One region of the Desulfallas thermosapovorans DSM 6562 genome, then DNA from elsewhere that is predicted to be linked to it. Evidence: predicted binding sites of a transcription regulator. Region 1 holds the regulator's gene; each other region holds the start of a gene.
The links. The regulator HrcA, encoded in region 1, represses chaperone genes, less so after heat shock. The targets are predictions, from matches to a motif close to TGTTAGCACTCNNNNNNNNNGAGTGCTAACA.

Region 1 (6,223 bases):
TTAATACGCACATGCTGATCCCCGCGACCATAGCCCCGTACATCGGGAATGCCCTTATTTCGCATACGCAGCACCGTACCCGACTGGGTTCCCTCCGGCACCTTCAGCTTAGCCTGGCCCTCCAAAGTGGGTACGCTGATTTCATCACCTAAAGCTGCCTGGGCAAAATTGATTTCCGCGTCAATAATGACATGGTTACCTTCCCGCTTGAAAACAGCATGGGGCTGAACATAGATATATACAAACAAATCACCCGGCGGCCCGCCTCGCAAACCGATTTCCCCCTCACCGGCCAGGCGCAACCTGGAGCCGGTATCAACCCCGGCGGGGATTTTTACCTTTATCGTTCTGCTGCGTTTCACCTGGCCGGATCCCCGGCAGGTGGGGCAGGGTTTTTCAATAATCACCCCGGCACCGCGACAGCGGTCACAGGTGCGGGACTGTACGATACGCCCGAAGGGGGTACTTTGGGCATACTGAATCTGCCCCGTGCCATGACAAACGTCACAGTTTCTCTTTGAGGTGCCCGGTGCCGCACCACTACCGCCACAGGTACTGCAATTCTCGGTACGGGGGATTTTAACATCCTTTTCCAAACCAAAGGCGGCTTCCTCAAAGGTAAGCTCCATATCCACCCGCAGGTCGGCACCCGGCTCGGGACCATTCCGCCGCTGGCGCCCGCCACCACCGAAAAACATATCAAATATATCACCAATACCCCCGAAGTCGGCACCGCCAAAACCGCCAAAACCACCGTTAAACTGGCCGTCTGTGGCCGCATGCCCGAAACGGTCATAAGCCCCACGCTTTTCGGGATTGCTTAATACTTCGTAAGCCTCGTTAATTTCCTTAAATTTTTCTGCAGCATTTTTGTCTTCCTTATTGGCGTCGGGGTGATACTGGCGGGCCAGTTTGCGAAAAGCCTTTTTAATTTCATCCGGTGAAGCGTCCCGGGAAACGCCCAGTACCTCATAGTAATCCCGTTTTGCCACGGCAACCACCACCTCATACTTCAAACACCACAGGGAGGGCTTAAAGCAGCCCCCCACGCAGCATCTATTTTAAACCACACGAACTTATACTATTCTACGCCTTGCGGCCAAATCCTGTTACTTTATTTGCAAACAATATCTTTATTTTTCTTTTTTATCCCCATCAACCTCGTACTCAGCGTCCACAACGTTCTCTTTGTCGTCTCCGGCCGCCTGCCCGCAACCACCAGCGCCACAGCCCGCCCCGGTATCGCCGGCCTGCCCGGCCCCGGTCTGTTGCTGTTGTTGATACAGTACGGCGGAAAGCTCATACAGCGGCTTGGTCAATTCTTCAATGGCCTGCTTGATTTTGTCAATGTCATCGCCCTTGGCGGCTTCCTTGAGCTTCTCCGAGGCCTGATTGACCTGTTCCACTTTATCCTTATCGGCCTTATCACCCAGGTCTTTAATAGTTTTCTCGGCCTGGTAGATCAGGCTGTCGGCCTGGTTGCGCAGTTCCACCAACTCTTTGCGGCGCGCGTCTTCCGCAGCATTTTTCTCGGCGTCTTTGACCATCTTGTCAATCTCTTCATCACTGAGTCCCGAACCGCCTGAAATGGTAATGCTCTGGCTTTTGCCCGTACCTTTGTCCTTGGCCGATACATTGACGATACCGTTGACGTCTATATCAAAGGTAACTTCTATTTGCGGTACACCCCGGGGTGCCGGCGGTATGCCGGACAGTTGGAAACGCCCCAGCGTTTTGTTATCCGCCGCCATGGAACGTTCACCCTGCAGCACGTGGATTTCAACTGTTGTTTGCCCGTCGGCGGCGGTGGAGAATATCTGGCTCTTGGATGTGGGAATGGTGGTGTTACGCTCGATCAGCTTGGTAAACACACCACCCAGGGTTTCAATACCCAGTGAAAGCGGTGTAACATCAAGCAGCAGCACATCCTTTACCTCACCGGCCAGCACACCGCCCTGAATGGCCGCACCAATGGCCACACACTCGTCCGGGTTGATACCTTTGTGGGGTTCTTTTTGAAGATACTTTTTAATGGCTTCCTGAACGGCCGGTATACGGGTAGACCCGCCCACCAGCAGTATCTTATCGATATCCTGGGGTTTAAGACCGGCATCGCTCATGGCTTGCCTGGTTGGTCCCATGGTCTTTTCCACCAAATCCGCAGTCAGTTCATTGAACTTGGCCCGGGTAAGGTTAATATCCAGGTGTTTGGGACCGCTGGCATCGGCTGTAATAAAGGGCAGGTTGATATTGGCGGACATTACGCCGCTCAGTTCCACCTTGGCCTTTTCCGCCGCGTCCTTGAGTCGCTGCATAGCCATCCGGTCGCCCTTTAAATCTATACCGGTTTCCTTTTTAAATTCGCTGATCAAGTATTCCACAATGCGCTGGTCAAAATCATCGCCACCCAGCCGGTTGTTACCACTGGTGGCTTTCACCTCAAACACACCGTCGCCCAGTTCCAGGATAGACACGTCAAAGGTGCCCCCGCCCAGGTCAAATACCAGGATGGTTTGCTCGTCACCTTTATCCAAACCGTAGGCCAGTGAAGCCGCCGTAGGCTCATTGATAATCCGCAGCACCTCAAGGCCGGCGATTTTACCGGCATCTTTGGTAGCCTGGCGCTGCGCGTCGGTAAAGTAAGCCGGCACGGTAATAACAGCCTGGCTTACTTTTTCCCCCAGGTAACTTTCAGCGTCCGCTTTCATTTTTTGCAACACCATAGCGGATATTTCCTGGGGGGTATAATCTTTACCATCTATATTTACTGTATAATTGGAGCCCATATGCCTCTTAATAGAGCTTATGGTGCGGTCGGGGTTGCTGACGGCCTGGTTTTTAGCCACCTGGCCCACCAACCGCTCGCCTGTTTTTGAAAATCCCACCACCGAAGGGGTGGTACGCCCGCCTTCAGCATTGGGGATAACCACTGCCTCGCCACCCTCCATGACAGCCATACAGGAGTTGGTGGTGCCCAGGTCTATACCCAGTACTTTAGCCATATTTGTTCGCCTCCTATTGTTTTGCTGTAAATCAGCCTTCGGATTTAGCTACTTTTACCATCGCCGGGCGCAGTAATTTATCCTTCAGGAAGTATCCCCGGCGAAATTCCTCTATTACTGTATTATCATCATACTCATCGGTTATTTCCTGCATAACTGCCTCATGCCGGGTGGGATCAAATTGTTCACCCACTGCGGCAACAGGGGAAAGCCCCTCTTTTTGCAGCACATCCTGCAGTTGCCTGAAGATCATGGCCACTCCCTCGGCCACCTGGACCGGGTTCTCCTCCCTGGCGGCCAGGGCCAGTTCAAAATTATCCAACACGGGCAGCAACGCCTCACATAACGAAGCCGAGGCATACTTAAAGACTTCTTCCCTTTCCCTGGTCGTACGTTTACGATAATTATCAAAATCAGCCTGCAAACGTATCAAACGGTTATAATATTCCTCGGCCCTGGCCTTTTGAGCGGCCAATTCCTCCTGTAGTTGTGATACATCCACCGGTTGACCTGTAGATCCACCCGGCAAATCAATCGGCGGGTCATCCACCGCCCCACCTTCCATCCGGCTTTCAGGCGAGGTTTTGTCAGAGGCGGCACCTTCAGCAGTGTTATCTGCCCGGCAATCCGCCTGAGTCAAGTCATTATTCGAAAGGTCTTTATCAGATACCGCGCCACAGTTGACGTCCGCACATCCGCCAGTTTCTCTGCCGGCTGCGGCACAGTGTACTTTATCCATGCAATCACTCCTTGCCACTACATACAGTAAAGCGGTCCTTTATGTTAATAGTGGTTTTATTATTTGCCTCGCCAGCGCATTAATCTTTCCATGACCAGCGAAAGGTTTTCCGTCATATATTCCACCACAGCAAACGCCCGGGCATAATCCATCCTGGTGGGACCCAAAAGGCCGATACTCCCCACCGGTTTACCTTTCATGCGATATGTGCCCATCACCAAACTGTAATCCCTCAACCGGTCGTCCATTATCTCCTCGCCAATACGTACCGTAACGCCCTCTTCCTGAAAAACATCGGACATGATATTGGCCAGTTCATGTTCATTTTCCAGCAAGCCCAGCAGCACCTTTACCTTTTCTATACTATGGAACTCGGGCTGGTTTAAAATATTGAATAAACTGCCCAGGTATATTTTCTCCCCGGTTTCGAGGGACAAACCCTCCTGGATTACATCCATCGCCATGTTTAGAATATGCTTTTGTTTAGCCAGCTCAAAATAAATCTCTTTAATAAGTGTAAGGCGGATGTTTTCAATTGTTTTGCCCTGTAGTTTATGATTCAATACAGAGGAAATAGTTTCCAGGTCGGCAGCCCTAATACTTTCCGGTATATCAATAATCCGGTGGTGCACAGCACCGGAGTCGGTTACCACCACCACCATGGACTGCCCCTCACCCATATGAACCAGCTGAATGTGCTTGAACCGGCCCCGGCCAAAGTGGGTGGACATAACCACACCGGCATAGTTGGTAATCTGCGATAATAATTGCCCGGCACTCCTGAGCACATGGCCAACTTCCTGCTTCTTGGTCAGGTAACCGTTCAGCAATAGTTTTGCCTCATCAAAATTGAATTCCTCGCGTTTCATCAAATGATCCACGTAATACCTGTATCCCTGGTCGGAAGGAACCCTTCCAGCCGAAGTATGGGGTTGCTCAATATACCCCATCTCCTCCAGATCGGCCATTTCATTGCGAATGGTGGCCGGACTCACCCCCAGTTTATACTTTCGTGCAATGGTTCGTGAGCCCACCGGTTCCGCTGTGGCAATATAATCCTGCACAATGGCCATGAGCACACTTTTTTTCCTGGCGTCAAGGGTCACTTGCCACACCTCCCTTGTTAGCACTCTCCCATATTGAGTGCTAACATCTAATAAAAACATAGCACTAGTGGTTTCATTTGTCAAGAATATTCAGCACAGGGACAAACTCACTCATTACCGCATTGGCCACCGCCAGTCCACCTGCAGTTAAACGCAGGTGTTTACCCTGGAACTCCAACATACCCTTGTTTACCAGTGATTCGGTAAGGCCGGGGTAGATATGATCAATAGGCACGCCAAACCGCTGCTCAAAAAGCTCCAAATCAAGACCGCCGGTCATACGCAATCCCAAAAAAATTGTTTCAAAGATATCGTTCTCCGGGGTAATATCTTCAGTCCAGGCCACAGGTAAACGCCCGGTTTCCAACTTGTCTATGTATTCAGCCAGGCCGGCCTCGTTAGCCATCCGTTTTCCGCCAATACGGGAGTGGGCCGCCGGCCCCAACCCCAGATAGTCCTGGTTATGCCAGTAAACCAGGTTGTGGCGGCATTGCCGGCCGGGCCGGGCAAAGTTTGATATCTCATATTGCCCGAGGCCGGCGGCATTTAACATGTCAATGGCCGCCCGGTACATAGCCAGGCTGGTTTCTTCGGTACAGGGAACCAAAATTCCGCTGTCCACCCGCTCCTTTAAAGGAGTACCCTCTTCCAACTGCAAATCATAGGCGGATACATGCTCGGGCTGCAATATTATCACCTGTTCCAGACAGTAATACCACTGGTCGAGGGTCTGGCCGGGCACCCCGAAAATGAGATCCAGGTTAATATTGGAGAAACCCGCTTCCCTGGCCCACCGTACCGCATCCAATGTTTGTTCGTGGGTGTGTATACGCCCTAGGGTGTCCAGTATATCCCGGGAGCAGGCCTGGGCCCCCAGGCTGAGCCGGTTGACCCCTGCCCGGCGCAAGGCGGAAAGCTTGACGGTGTCCACCGTACCGGGATTGGCCTCAACGGTAAACTCCGTTTCCGGTGATACAATAAAATACACATCTATTAAATTTATTATTTCCAAAAGCATACCCGTTGATAAACAGGTGGGGGTGCCCCCACCGATAAAAACGGTGGACAAATGCCACCGTTTTTCATGCTTATCTCCAGCCAGCAGTTCCATTTCCCGGCGTAAGCCGGTAATATAACGGCGAGCACTGGATTCGTTATATGAATATGAAACAAAGTCGCAATATTGACATTTGCGAACGCAAAAGGGGACATGAATATATAGCGCGGTGGGCGGGCCAAACAGTGGTTTTAAAACATCCTTGGTTTTAACCATCCGGTACTTCCCTGTCAGGCAACGCCTGATGGGCCGATTTTTTGTTTCAGGCGGGCAACCAGTTCGGCCTCGCCCTCGGGATGCTGCAGGCGCTCTTTGACCG
Region 2 (6,223 bases), on a different contig from region 1:
TGCAGCACTGTTTGTTTGTTTAATAAATTCCTGGCCATCTAATTTTTCTCCCCCAGGGGTCAGGCTTAAACTTTTTTAAACTAACTATCTTATTTGCATATACCAATCATAACGCCGCCTTTACTATGCAAAACTATTTTTCAGATTGGGCGGTTGATTTAATGAATATCACCAGACCGGTTATAATTATCAGCCCACCAGCCACCTGCAGCCCGGTGGGTACCTGGCTAAAGATAAAATAAGCCAGTATAGTGGCTCCCACCGGCTCGCCGAGTATGCTAACCGATACCACCGCCGCCTTGACATAGCGCAGCGCCCAGTTAAATACAGTATGCCCCATTATGGTGGGCACCACAGCCAGCAGTACAAACATCAACCAGGTGGCGGGTGGATAGGGAGTCAATGGCAGTCTAAATAACAGCACCGCCACAAACAGGGTAACAGCGGCGGACCCGAAAACTACAAATATATATGGCAGCAGCGATAGGCGCTCCCTCAGTCCCCGGCCTATCAACATATAACCCGCCACGAAAATTGCCCCTAGAAAGGCCAGCAAATCACCCCACAGGGCTTGCCCTCCCACTTGAAAATCACTGATTCCCACCACCATACTGCCGGACAACGCCAGGGCAGCACCCAGCAACCCCCGGCGGGATATTTTTTCTTTATAAAACAAATAACCTCCTGTGATAACAAAAAGGGGCTGCATGGTCACCAGTACGGTGGAACTGGCTATGGAAGTATACTCCAGCGAGGTTACCCACACGGCAAAATGCAGGGCGAGCATTATACCAGCCCCACAGGCCAGCAAAATATCCCGCCGGGCCAGCCGCTGCAGTTCATGCCGCCCTGTAACCAGCGTTACCGGTGCCAGCATCAGCACGGTAAAGGTCATCCGGTACAGGGCAATAACCAGCGGCGGTGCCTCGGCCGCCTTGGTGAATATGGAGGAAAAAGCTGAGGCCAGTACACCCAGCAATACTGCCAGGTAAGGATTTATGAGCGGTTGCGACATTACTATGTATTCACTTCCCCGGTGCGGCATTAATTGAACGGTTTTTCCTCTCCCGACGCTATAATTCATTTACACTCCAAACCCCGTAACCACAATGTCAATAACCCTTAATTGCCCTCTGGCGAAAAAAGCTCCGTGGATAAGTACCGCTCACCGGTATCCGGAAAAATAACCACCACGGTGCGGCCCCGGTTCTGTTCCCGCCCCGCCAATTGCCGGGCCGCCCAAGCCGCCGCACCCGAGGAAATGCCCACCAGCAGCCCCTCTTCCCGGCCCAGGCTGCGAGCGGCCTCCATGGCCTCATCACCTGTCACTTTGATAATTTCATCCAGTATGCCCACATTAAGTACCCGGGGCACAAAACCCGCCCCGATACCCTGGATCTTATGGGGCCCGGGTTTACCGCCGGACAGCACGGGCGATTCGGCGGGCTCCACCGCCACCACCTTGAGGGCGGGGTTTCTTTGCTTCAATGTTTCTCCGATACCCGTTATAGTACCACCGGTACCCACCGCTGACACCAGCACATCCACATGCCCGGCGGTATCCCGCCAGATTTCCTCTGCCGTGGTGGCCCGGTGCGCTTCGGGATTGGCCGGGTTATCAAACTGGGCAGGCATGAATGAGCCGGGGATTTGTTCCACCAGTTCGGCGGCCCGGGCAATAGCACCGGACATACCCGCTGCCCCAGGGGTAAGTACCACCTCGGCCCCCAGCGCCCGGAGCAGTTTTTGTCGCTCCACGCTCATGGTTTCCGGCATGCAGAGGATACAGCGGTAGCCCCGGGCGGTGCAAACCATGGCCAAGCCGATACCGGTATTACCGCTGGTGGGTTCGATTACCACGTTACCCTTATCGTCACCCAGCATGCCCTTCTTTTCCGCCTGTTCAATCATGGCCAGCGCCACCCTGTCTTTAATGCTGCCGCCGGGATTAAAATATTCCAGTTTGGCCAGTATCCGGCCGGGTAACCCGCCGCCAAAGCGCCTCAGTTCGTAAAGGGGTGTGTTACCGATTAAATGTTTGATATCATGGGCAAACGGCATCATAATCACATCCACAACCTTAATTTTACAGATACTATTTAACTTTATCATCACCGGCGGCGCTTGTCAATTAAGGGCGCAAACGCCAGGTATGCCATGGCGGCTTGTTTAGCTACACAAAAAAAGACCCCCGTAAAAACAGGGGTCTTTCGTATTTATTACATCATTCCGCCCATTCCGCCCATGCCGCCCATTCCCGGAGGCATGCCGCCCTTGTTTTCTTCGGGCTTTTCCGCCACCAGTGTCTCGGTGGTCAAAATCATAGAGGCAATGCTGGCTGCGTTTTGCAGTGCAGAGCGGGTTACTTTGGCCGGGTCAACGATACCGGAGTCAATCATATTCACATATTCACCGGTGAGGGCGTTGAAGCCCACGCCGGGCTCGGCAGCCCGAACTTTTTCCACAACAACGGAACCTTCCATACCAGCGTTATTGGCAATCTGGCGCAGAGGCTCTTCCAGGGCCCGGCGGACAATGTCCACACCCACTTTTTCGTCCATGGTATCAGAAGTCAGATCGTTCAGCTCATTAATAGCCTGCACGTAAGCCACGCCACCGCCGGAAACAATGCCTTCCTCCACAGCAGCGCGAGTAGCGTTCAGGGCATCCTCAATGCGCAGCTTCTTCTCCTTCATTTCGGTTTCGGTGGCGGCACCCACCTGGATGACGGCCACACCACCGGCCAGTTTGGCCAGGCGCTCTTGCAGTTTCTCCCGGTCAAAGTCGGAAGTGGTTTCTTCAATTTGTTTCTTAATCTGGGACACCCGGGCGGTAATATCTTCGGCCTTGCCGGCACCACCCACGATAATGGTTTCTTCTTTCTTAACGCGTACCTTTGAAGCACGGCCCAGCATGGAGATATCGGCTTTATCCAGCTTTAATCCCACTTCTTCAGATATCTTGGTACCACCGGTAAGAATGGCGATATCATCCAGCATGGCCTTGCGGCGATCGCCAAAGCCGGGGGCTTTCACGGCTACGCAAGTGAAAGTACCGCGCAGTTTGTTCAGTACTAAAGTTGCCAGGGCTTCTCCTTCAACGTCCTCGGCAATGATGAGCAAAGCTTTACCGGACTGCACCACTTTTTCCAGTACCGGAAGGATATCAGCCACCGCAGAAATCTTACGGTCGGTGATTAGGATATAGGGATCGTCCAGGTTGGCTTCCATTTTATCGGTGTCGGTAATCATGTACGGGGATATGTAACCCCGGTCGAAGTTCATACCTTCCACAACTTCCAAAGTGGTACCGATACCCTTGGACTCTTCAACTGTGATTACACCGTCTTTGCCCACCTTTTCCATCGCGTCTGCAATCAGGTTGCCGATGGAATCATCGTTGGCGGAAATTGATGCCACCTGGGCAATGGCAGCTTTGCTTTCCACAGTTTTAGCGGTACCTTTAATGGCATCCACAGTTTTTTCAACGGCCTTTTCAATACCCCGCTTGATTATCATGGGGTTGGCACCGGCAGCTACGTTTTTCAGACCTTCCCGTACCAGAGCCTGGGCCAGCAGGGTGGCAGTGGTGGTACCGTCACCGGCCACGTCGTTGGTCTTGGTAGCCACTTCCTTAACCAGCTGAGCACCCATATTCTCAAAGGGATCTTCCAGTTCAATTTCCCTGGCAATGGTTACACCATCGTTGGTAATCATGGGAGAACCGAATTTTTTCTCCAAAACTACATTACGGCCTTTGGGACCCAGAGTAACCTTAACCGCTTCAGCCAGCGCGTTTACGCCCCTTTCCAGTGCTTTGCGGGCATCTTCGCGGAAAATAATTTCTTTACCTGCCACTTTAACTTACCTCCTCCAATGGGTATATATCATCATGTAAAAATCTTTAAAACTACTCAATTACGCCAAGAATATCCATTTCCCGTAAAATCAGGTATTCGACACCATCCATTTTGATCTCATTGCCGGCATACTTGGAGAATAACACCTTGTCACCGGCTTTGAGATCGATGGCCACCCGCTGCCCGTTATCCAGCAAACGACCGGAACCCACGGCCACTACTTCACCTTGCTGTGGCTTTTCCTTGGCCGTATCCGGCAGCACAATACCGCTTTTAGTTACTTCTTCGCTGGGCAGAGGCTTGACAACTACCCGATCGCCTAATGGTCTAATCACAAAAACCCCTCCTTAGAATATTTGTTAAGGTTTTGAGTGGTTTTATTTATTGTTAGCACTCATTTAAACCGAGTGCTAATACCCAAGTAATATAATATAGAACGAGCCAGCCAAAAGCAAGTATTTTTTAACAAGAAATTACCCTTATTTTTTATAAAAAGGACAATTTATTTAATATTGCTCAGGCTTTCTCCTTCTATATTGTTATTGGTGCCGTAGTTTAGTTTAACCTTATTTTTCGCTGTGGCGCCAGGCAATGCTTTAAAAATATGTCCTAGCAATATTTTCCCACTATTTTTTGGTTTTATACGGTAATTCTAAAAAATTTATAATTGTCCTTGTTCTACCAGGACAGCCATATTATACCTCGGTTTGCCATATTTAAATCAGGGTTTTCCGCACTCTACAGCCCGTCCCGTGAGTATTTCCAGGCCGTGAGGCAGCGCGGGCAGAACGGCTTCCAAGCACTCCCGCACCCCTTTGGGACTGCCGGGCAAATTAATAATCAGGGTACGGTGCCTGATACCGGCCACCGCCCGGGACAGCATGGCCCGGTTGGTTTTCTTTAAACTTTCCAGGCGCATGGCCTCGGCCAACCCCGGAGCCTCCCGGTGGATTACCGCCCGCGTAGCCTCGGGGGTATTGTCCCGCGGGCCGAAACCTGTGCCCCCCGTAGTTAAAATTAGATCGTGTTGACCGCGGTCAACCAAATCAATTAATGATTCCACAATGGTATCATAATCGTCAGGGATAACCCGGTACCCGGCCACCGTCCAACCCTGCTGCGCCATCAATTCCCTTATCACCCCGGCGCTGCGGTCCTCGCGCTCACCCCTGGCCCCCTTGTCACTCATGGTTAAAATAGCTACATTGAACATTTTTCAAACCCCCTTACCGGTGTTTAGCGTGCCCTTATGTACTTGTGCAGCTTTTGCCGCATTTTTACCGCCATTTGATTTTGTTTAAAGTAAGTATTTTTGGAATAAATATTGCGTTTTTTTTCAATAAAAGTGTACAATTGGAATACTAAGCTACTTTGGAGGGATGATTTTTGACTGGCCAGGTACCTGTAATGCTTGAAAAAGTAGCCGGCCCCGCCCGTACGCGCACAGAGGATGTAGTTGTCCGGGAAACAGCCATAACCCTCTACTTGAATAACACAGAATTGGTAACACTAATCTGCTCCCCCATGGATTTGCAGGAACTGTGCTACGGGTTCCTTTACGCCGAAGGCATGATTGCCAGCGCTGCAGACGTAGCCAGTTTCTCATTTAATGAACAGGACGGCCTGGCCTGGGTGGAAACCCATCGCCAGGTACAGGCCGAAAAGAATTTTTTGAAACGCCATGTGGCCTCCTGCTGCGGCCGGGGGCGGGCTTCCTTTTACTTTGTCAACGATACCGGCATTGTCCCTGTAACGTCCGAGCTGCGCATTTCCACTTCCGCCATTGCCTCCCTCCGGGAGCAAGTGGAGCACCGCTCTGCATTGTTTGCCAGTACCGGGGGCGTACACGGGGCCGCCCTCAGCGATGGTAAACAAATTCTTTGTTTTTTTGAAGATGTAGGCCGCCACAATGCGCTGGATAAAGTCACAGGATGGTGCCTGCTGGGAGGTGTAGCCACCCGGGATAAAATGCTTCTTTTTTCCGGACGAATTTCTTCGGAAATACTTGTTAAATCCGCCCGCCTGGGTGTACCCGTGATTGTATCCCGCTCCGCCCCCACCGACCTGGCACTGGAGCTGGCCAACCAGCTGGATGTTACAGTAGTGGGCTTTGCTAGAGGCAACCGAATGAATATTTACACCCGGGGCGAGCGAATCGTTTAGAAAGCCAGTAACTCTTAAGCCAGGAAACCCCGGGTGTCCATCTCTAACCTTTCAATCTTTCAACACCCGGCACCGGGGCTGGCGGCACCGGGCAGCCGCACCGAAACTGGTGGCACCGGAGGTGGTTGCACGAAACCGGCGGCACCGGAATCAACCCCGGCTGTCGTACATGATTTTACCGCAGTCCCGCAGGTCGTAGCC
Region 3 (6,223 bases), on a different contig from region 1:
GAGCGTCAGGATTCCTGCCGGCACCGGGATACTGGAAGACAGGTTTATGTTTAAACAGATTTTCACGGGAATTCAAGCTTTTTTAGATAATCATGTCAAAACTATCAGATCTATAATAACTAATGATGCATTGAGAGATATTATGATAAATTTTGCTAAAGATGAATTGGACATATTTAATGATATGTGCAAATACGGCAAGCTTAAAGGGTGGCTGGAAGTCCCCCCCCAATTCACGCCAAATTCGCATTAGTACCGCACCAATTATACCTGTTTGCCTATAATAAGCATAATGATAATCGTTATTAGAGCAACCCCACCAGGTGCAAAAACCGGTGGGGTTACTTTTAATAAAAGCCCTTAACTTTTAAATGACTGTTTTGTATAAGCCCGCCCGTTTATTCCCCCAGCGCCCGCTCCAGTATGCGGTACATGCGGTCCACCATTTCCCGGGGGTCGGTGAGCAATCCCGAGGCAATGAGGGCGTTGTCGTAAATTTGTTCCACCGCCAGGGTGGCAAAGTCCTCGTCCTTTCGGCGCAGGGCCTCGAGTTTTTTGATCAGCCTGTGCCCGGGGTTTACCTCCAGTGCCTTTTTGCCATACCCCAGACCGCCCATATCCTTGTGCAGCGCCTGCATCACCCGCTGCATGCTGCTGGTCATGCCATCGTCCATATTGATCAGCACTGCCGGGCTGTCCACCAAACGCTTGGATTCCCTCACTTCACTAACCTTGTCACCCAGGGCCTGCTTGATGAAGGCCAGCAGATTTTTGAGCTCCATTCCCTCCAATTTAGCCTCGCCTGCACCGGTGTCATTGTCTTTATTATCATCCTTTTCTATTTCCGGCAGGTCCAGTTCCGACTGGTCGGCGGAAACCAGTTTCTTGTCTTTATACTGGGCCAGGTTGGTCAGCACAAAATCATCCACGGGCTCGTGGGTATAAATAACTTCCAAATCCCGCGCTTTAAACGCTTCCAGGTAGGGACCGGCTTCGATTATTTCCCGGGTCGGCCCGTTGATATAATAAATGTGCTTCTGTTTTTCCGGCATCCGCCCCAGGTAATCATCCAGGGAAATGTACTTACCGGGTTCGGACTTGGAAGACTCAAAGCGCAGCAGCGGCGCAATGTCTTTACTGTGGGCAAAATCCGAAGCCGCGCCCTCCTTAAGGAAAATACCGAACTTTTTCCAAAACTCGCTGTATTTATCCGGGTCGGACTTGGCCTGCTCGCCCAAAAACTTGAGGAAACGCCCGGTGAGCACCTTGCGCAGCCGGGCCACCAAAGCACTGTCCTGCATGGTTTCCCGGGAAATGTTAATGGGAATGTCCTCGCTGTCCACCACACCCTTGACAAAACGCAGCCACTCGGGCAACAGCCCCTCGGCGTTTTGCTGCAGCATTACCTTGCGGCAATACAGGGAAACCCCGGGCTCGGTCTTGCCGAAACCAAAGCGCTCCAGGTTTTCCTGGGGCACAAACAACAGCGCGTTTATGGCCAGTGGGGCGTCTGCGGAAAAATGCAGCCTGTAAAATGGTTCATCAAAGGCGTTGGCGATAAACTTGTAAAATTCGGTATATTCCTCGTCCTTGATTTCATTTTTATTGCGTACCCAGATGGCCTGTACCGTGTTGATTTTTTCGCCCCCCATAATAATGGGAAAGGGTACAAAATTGGAGTAGCGCTTAATAATACGCTTTATGGTGTCGGGAGAAGCAAATTCCCCGGCATCGTCCTTTAATTCCAGTATAATTTTGGTACCCCGGGTGAGATCCTGAACCTGTTCGATGGAATAACTGCCCAGCCCGTCGGAAACCCACTGGCAGCCCTCAGCACCGGGCGCAAAGGAGCGGGTTAATACCCGTACCTTTTTAGCCACCATGAACGCCGAGTAAAAACCCACCCCAAACTGGCCGATTAAATTCAAATCCTTTTTGTCCGCTTCGGCCAGCTGCTGCAAGAATGCTTTGGAGCCCGACCGGGCAATGGTTCCCAGGTTTTCCACCAGCTCGTCCATGGTCATACCGATACCCGTGTCGCTGATGGTCAGCGTTTTATCCTGCTCGTTTACTTCTATGGTTATTTCCAGGGGTAAATCAGGATCCGCCACTTCTTTATCGGTAATGGTCCGGTATCTCAATTTTTCCAGCGCATCGGCGGCGTTGGATACCAGCTCCCGTAAAAAAATTTCCCGGTCGGTATAAAGGGAATTAATCACAATATCCAGCAGTTGTTTGACCTCGGCCTGGAATTCCATTGTCTGTTGTTTGCCGGCTTCAGCCATGTATTGAAAACCTCCTTTTGCCTTGTAAGCTGGCATTGAAAAGCCCTTTTGTCAGCACTCATTAGTAGCGAGTGCTAACTCACAAGAAATAGTATTGCAATTAACACAATCATGGCAAATACTATGAGCGGCTGAAATATGCTGCATTATCATTATATTGAGCATTATCTCCATTTATCTTTGATTTATAAAGAAGAATTGGTTCAGGTGGGGTTTTGACCCCACCTGAGCCTTAGCCGCACTTATTTCGATTTTATCGCTGTTTAACTCTCGCGGCGGTTGACGAGATAAACTAAAGAGCATGGCCGGCGCAACCATGCTCTTGGCATAATTTAAGTGTTGTTTCCTGTCTCACTCTGTCAAGCCATTGCATATAGTAAGATAAATTTACGAGACAGGTGATCGCTATGACCGAAATCATTTGCACCGCATTGTTAACCGCACTGGTACTTACCATATCCATTACCCAGCGCATCAAGATTTTTGAGATATTGAAAAACCGCGCCGATTACAGTGCGGATTATATAGATGAGCTTTATAAATAAGAGCTATGGCCATATAAGCACAACCTGTTCAGGAAAAAGGATTTTACCAGCATTTAATTACTTGCGCCCGGCCTTCCAGCGCAATCCCCAGTTATAAGCACTGTCCATTTCCCGGTGGCCCGAGAAATAGCGCACCTGGCGCTCCACGCTTAAGGTTTCATCGTTCACATTTTCAATTAAGGCTATGGCGCACATAATTTTACGCTTGTCATGCTCGTCCAGCCGCACTTCAATATCGGGACCGCCGGGCTGCTTGATGGTCACCACGCCGTCGGCCTGGGCCCAGTTGGGCACTCCCTCGTAAATATAAGCAAAGACAAGAATGCGTTTAAAATCGGCAATATGATCGCCGTTGATCCGCAGGTTTTCACCGCCGGCCACCGCACCTGTACGGTCATCCCCATCGAGGGCAATATAGGGAAAACTGTGATATGAGCCGAAGGAATTACCCAGGGCCTGGATAACACCCTTTTGCCCGTTTTTCATATGGATAAGGCAGCCCAGGTCCAGGTCGACCCCGCCACCGCCGCCGCCAAAGAGCGAGCCCAGTAAACCACCGGATTGTTTTGTTTTTTGCTGGTTCCAGTTCAGGTTGACCAGTATTTCCCCCAGCTTGTTGTTGGCCTTTTTCTCCAGGTTAATTCTGTCGCCTTTTTTCTTGAGCTCAATTTTGCTAAGATTAATCCTCTGCCCGGAGGGTTTGCCGGCCCGGGAACCTGAAGCGGCATGGCTGGCAGTTCCCTCCTGACCGGCCTGGCTGGCCGGTTGTCTGGAGGACGTCCTGGCCGATAGATTAAGCGGCGCCCCGGACGGTGAACCAGATGGCCGGGCCGGACGGACGGAGGGCTGGACGGGCTGGCCGGAACCGGGGCCGGCCGGCCCGCTGTCCGGCTGGTCGGACACCTCGATGCCGAAGCCCCCGCACAGGGCGGCTAATCCACCGTGATACCCCATGGCCACCGGGTTGAACTTCCATTCCCCCTGGTGCCGGTATAATTCGGCCACCACTATGGCGGTTTCGGCGGAGAAGCCTCCATCCATGTTAAACCTGATCAACTCCCGGTTACCGTTACCGGTCACCCTGACGTATGCACCGGGCACCTGTCCAAAGTTGTGGCCCCTTTGGGGACCTTCATAAATAGTGAGGGTAATGGCAATTTTGGCCACATCGGCGGGAACCGCGGGCAGATTAACTTTTATGCACGCTTTATCCGGCACCCGGGCGGTTTCCACAGTTACGGCACCGCTGCGGCCCGTGGGGTTGCCGTAAAATATAAAATCCTCGTCCCCCCGGCATTTGCCGTTGCTTTGCAGCATAAAGGCAGCAGCATCAATTTCAATGGCAGCGGCACCGGTTTCCCAGCCCAGGGCCACCATGACCTCCGCCAGCCCGGGATTGTTTTTGGTAAGATCAGTTTTTTGCCCCCTCTTCACGGTTAACGACAATAACATCACCTCATTTAAAAGTTTTACCGGTTCTTATATCTATACCTGTCACTTATGTCAATTTAGTTTTCCTGCCCGGCAACAAAAAAGGAAACCTTGAGCGGTACTAGGTTGGCATGTTACTTTGAACTCTTGTTAGGTATAAATTGGCGTATCCAGCTGCCAAATCCACGGGGATTCCTGGTTTGGATGATCACCGGGCCCGGCCCCCTGAACCGGCATACCGCCACCTCACCCGAGGTAAAGGTGGATATCCAGCCGCTGGAAGCCTTTTCAATGGAATACTGCATATAATCGGGCCAGGCCACCAGGTGACCGTTGTCCACTATATATTCCTGACCCGCCTCAAGATTAATGACGTGGATACCGCCATAGGTGTTCAGAAATACCATCCCATTGCCGCTAATCTTAACCACAAAGAAACCTTCCCCGGAAAAAATACCCTGGGCCAGGTTTTGCATCTTGGTGGACACCTGTAATTCCGCTGCGCCCGCCAGGAATCCATCCTTTTGTACCAGTAAACTGTAGGACCCGTCCAACTCCACATCAATGATATCTCCGGGTATGGACGGGGCCAGCAGCACTTCCCCGGCTCCCCGGCGGGCGGTCAGAGTCTGGAAGAAAAAACTTTCCCCCGCCAGCATGCGGGATAGGCCGCCCAGCAGTCCCCCGTCCATCTTGCCTTCCACGTCTATGGTATCGGACATGCCCACCATGGCATCTGATTCCGCCTTGATCACTTCGCCCTTCTGGAGGTTTACCTGCAGCAGGGGAAAAGCGCCCTGGTATAGTATGCTGTATTTCATCCCATTTCTCCTTCGGTGCCCGGCACTATAGTTTTCTATTCTCGACAAGTGCTCCGGCAAATTATTGTACATTAAAATAACCACACAGCTGTCCGGTTAAAACAACTGCGGACCAGCCTTGATAATTTTTTCAACCCGGTGTAATGTTTTTGCAACTTTTTACCGTAATGTCCATGCTTTTATTTCGACAAATAGGCCCCTGAATCCTTGATTCTATATGTTTTCTAATAACATTCTACTATATAATTTCAAACATTTTATAAACAAAAAAGGACACCGCTAAGTGTCCCGGCAAAAACCTTTATCAGATTCAAACAAGTTAACATGTCGGGATTTTCGCCACAGAAACCCGTGCGCCAACTGCAGCACGGTCCTGATAATCTCCTCGCCGGCCGCTATGCCCGAAGACTTGGTAAACACCCATTGTGCTTGTTGATATAAACCGTGTTTCGGGTTGGACTGCCCGTCGTTACAAGCACAGAGATGAGAACCGCTATATTGCTCAAATAGTTCACCGTGGGCGGGAGATATGGCGTAATCCGCTCCCTGCACAAGGGGCAAATCCAGCAAGGAATCCCCGGCAGCCACCACCCGGTGGTCACCGGCCATCCGGACCACTCTCTGCAAAGCAGACCACTTATTAACCACCCGGGGCACCAGGTACAGCTTGCGTCCCTGGAGGGACACATGCCAGTTTTGTTTACCGGCCCAGTTGCTAAAATCGGCCAATTCCTGCAGCGGCACCTTGTCCCGCTCCACAATACAGTAGTAAAAAGCTTCATCAGCGTGCCGCATGGGGGCGCTCCAAAAACCGGCACCGGACAACCGGCCGAAAACCTTTAATATATCCGGTCCCGCCGCGCAATCACCGGCCATATCCCGCATTATACCAGCCCGGTAAGCGGTGTCCGGCACCCCGTTCACCAGAATATTCGCCCCGTTACTGGTGACGGCATAACGGCATGGCACCTCTTTTTGCAAAAAACCTATCCGCCGGTACTGTTCCATCGTCCTCGTGGTACAGGGCACAAACAACACCTTACCGGCCAGGTCCTTCAGCAATTCCGCCGCAGCTGCCGTCATGTAGGAATAATAATCTCCGGTTTCCACCGCTTTCACCGGGGCGGGGTAATCACCGGTA

Region 2: a site for HrcA is predicted at 4,245-4,275, ahead of groES (co-chaperone GroES). Genes of this name have one in related genera too.
Region 3: a site for HrcA is predicted at 2,335-2,365, ahead of htpG (molecular chaperone HtpG). Genes of this name have one in related genera too.

What each region holds. Positions count from the first base shown of each region.
Region 1 covers NZ_VNHM01000002.1:65,222-71,444, reverse strand. The annotation lists gene dnaJ (molecular chaperone DnaJ) at 1-992, opposite strand, end outside; gene dnaK (molecular chaperone DnaK) at 1,134-3,002, opposite strand; gene grpE (nucleotide exchange factor GrpE) at 3,034-3,741, opposite strand; gene hrcA (heat-inducible transcriptional repressor HrcA) at 3,801-4,847, opposite strand; gene hemW (radical SAM family heme chaperone HemW) at 4,921-6,120, opposite strand; gene LX24_RS02125 (hypothetical protein) at 6,135-6,223, opposite strand, start outside.
Region 2 covers NZ_VNHM01000012.1:81,732-87,954, forward strand. The annotation lists gene LX24_RS10980 (putative polysaccharide biosynthesis protein) at 1-38, opposite strand, end outside; gene LX24_RS10985 (DMT family transporter) at 134-1,015, opposite strand; gene cysK (cysteine synthase A) at 1,123-2,064, opposite strand; gene groL (chaperonin GroEL) at 2,220-3,857, opposite strand; gene groES (co-chaperone GroES) at 3,910-4,194, opposite strand; gene LX24_RS11005 (MogA/MoaB family molybdenum cofactor biosynthesis protein) at 4,581-5,072, opposite strand; gene fdhD (formate dehydrogenase accessory sulfurtransferase FdhD) at 5,246-6,022, shown strand; gene LX24_RS11015 (molybdopterin biosynthesis protein) at 6,173-6,223, opposite strand, start outside.
Region 3 covers NZ_VNHM01000008.1:36,895-43,117, reverse strand. The annotation lists gene LX24_RS08235 (DUF3231 family protein) at 1-253, shown strand, start outside; gene htpG (molecular chaperone HtpG) at 399-2,285, opposite strand; gene LX24_RS08225 (hypothetical protein) at 2,693-2,830, shown strand; gene LX24_RS15365 (TerD family protein) at 2,888-4,282, opposite strand; gene LX24_RS08215 (TIGR00266 family protein) at 4,396-5,082, opposite strand; gene LX24_RS08210 (HAD family hydrolase) at 5,362-6,223, opposite strand, start outside.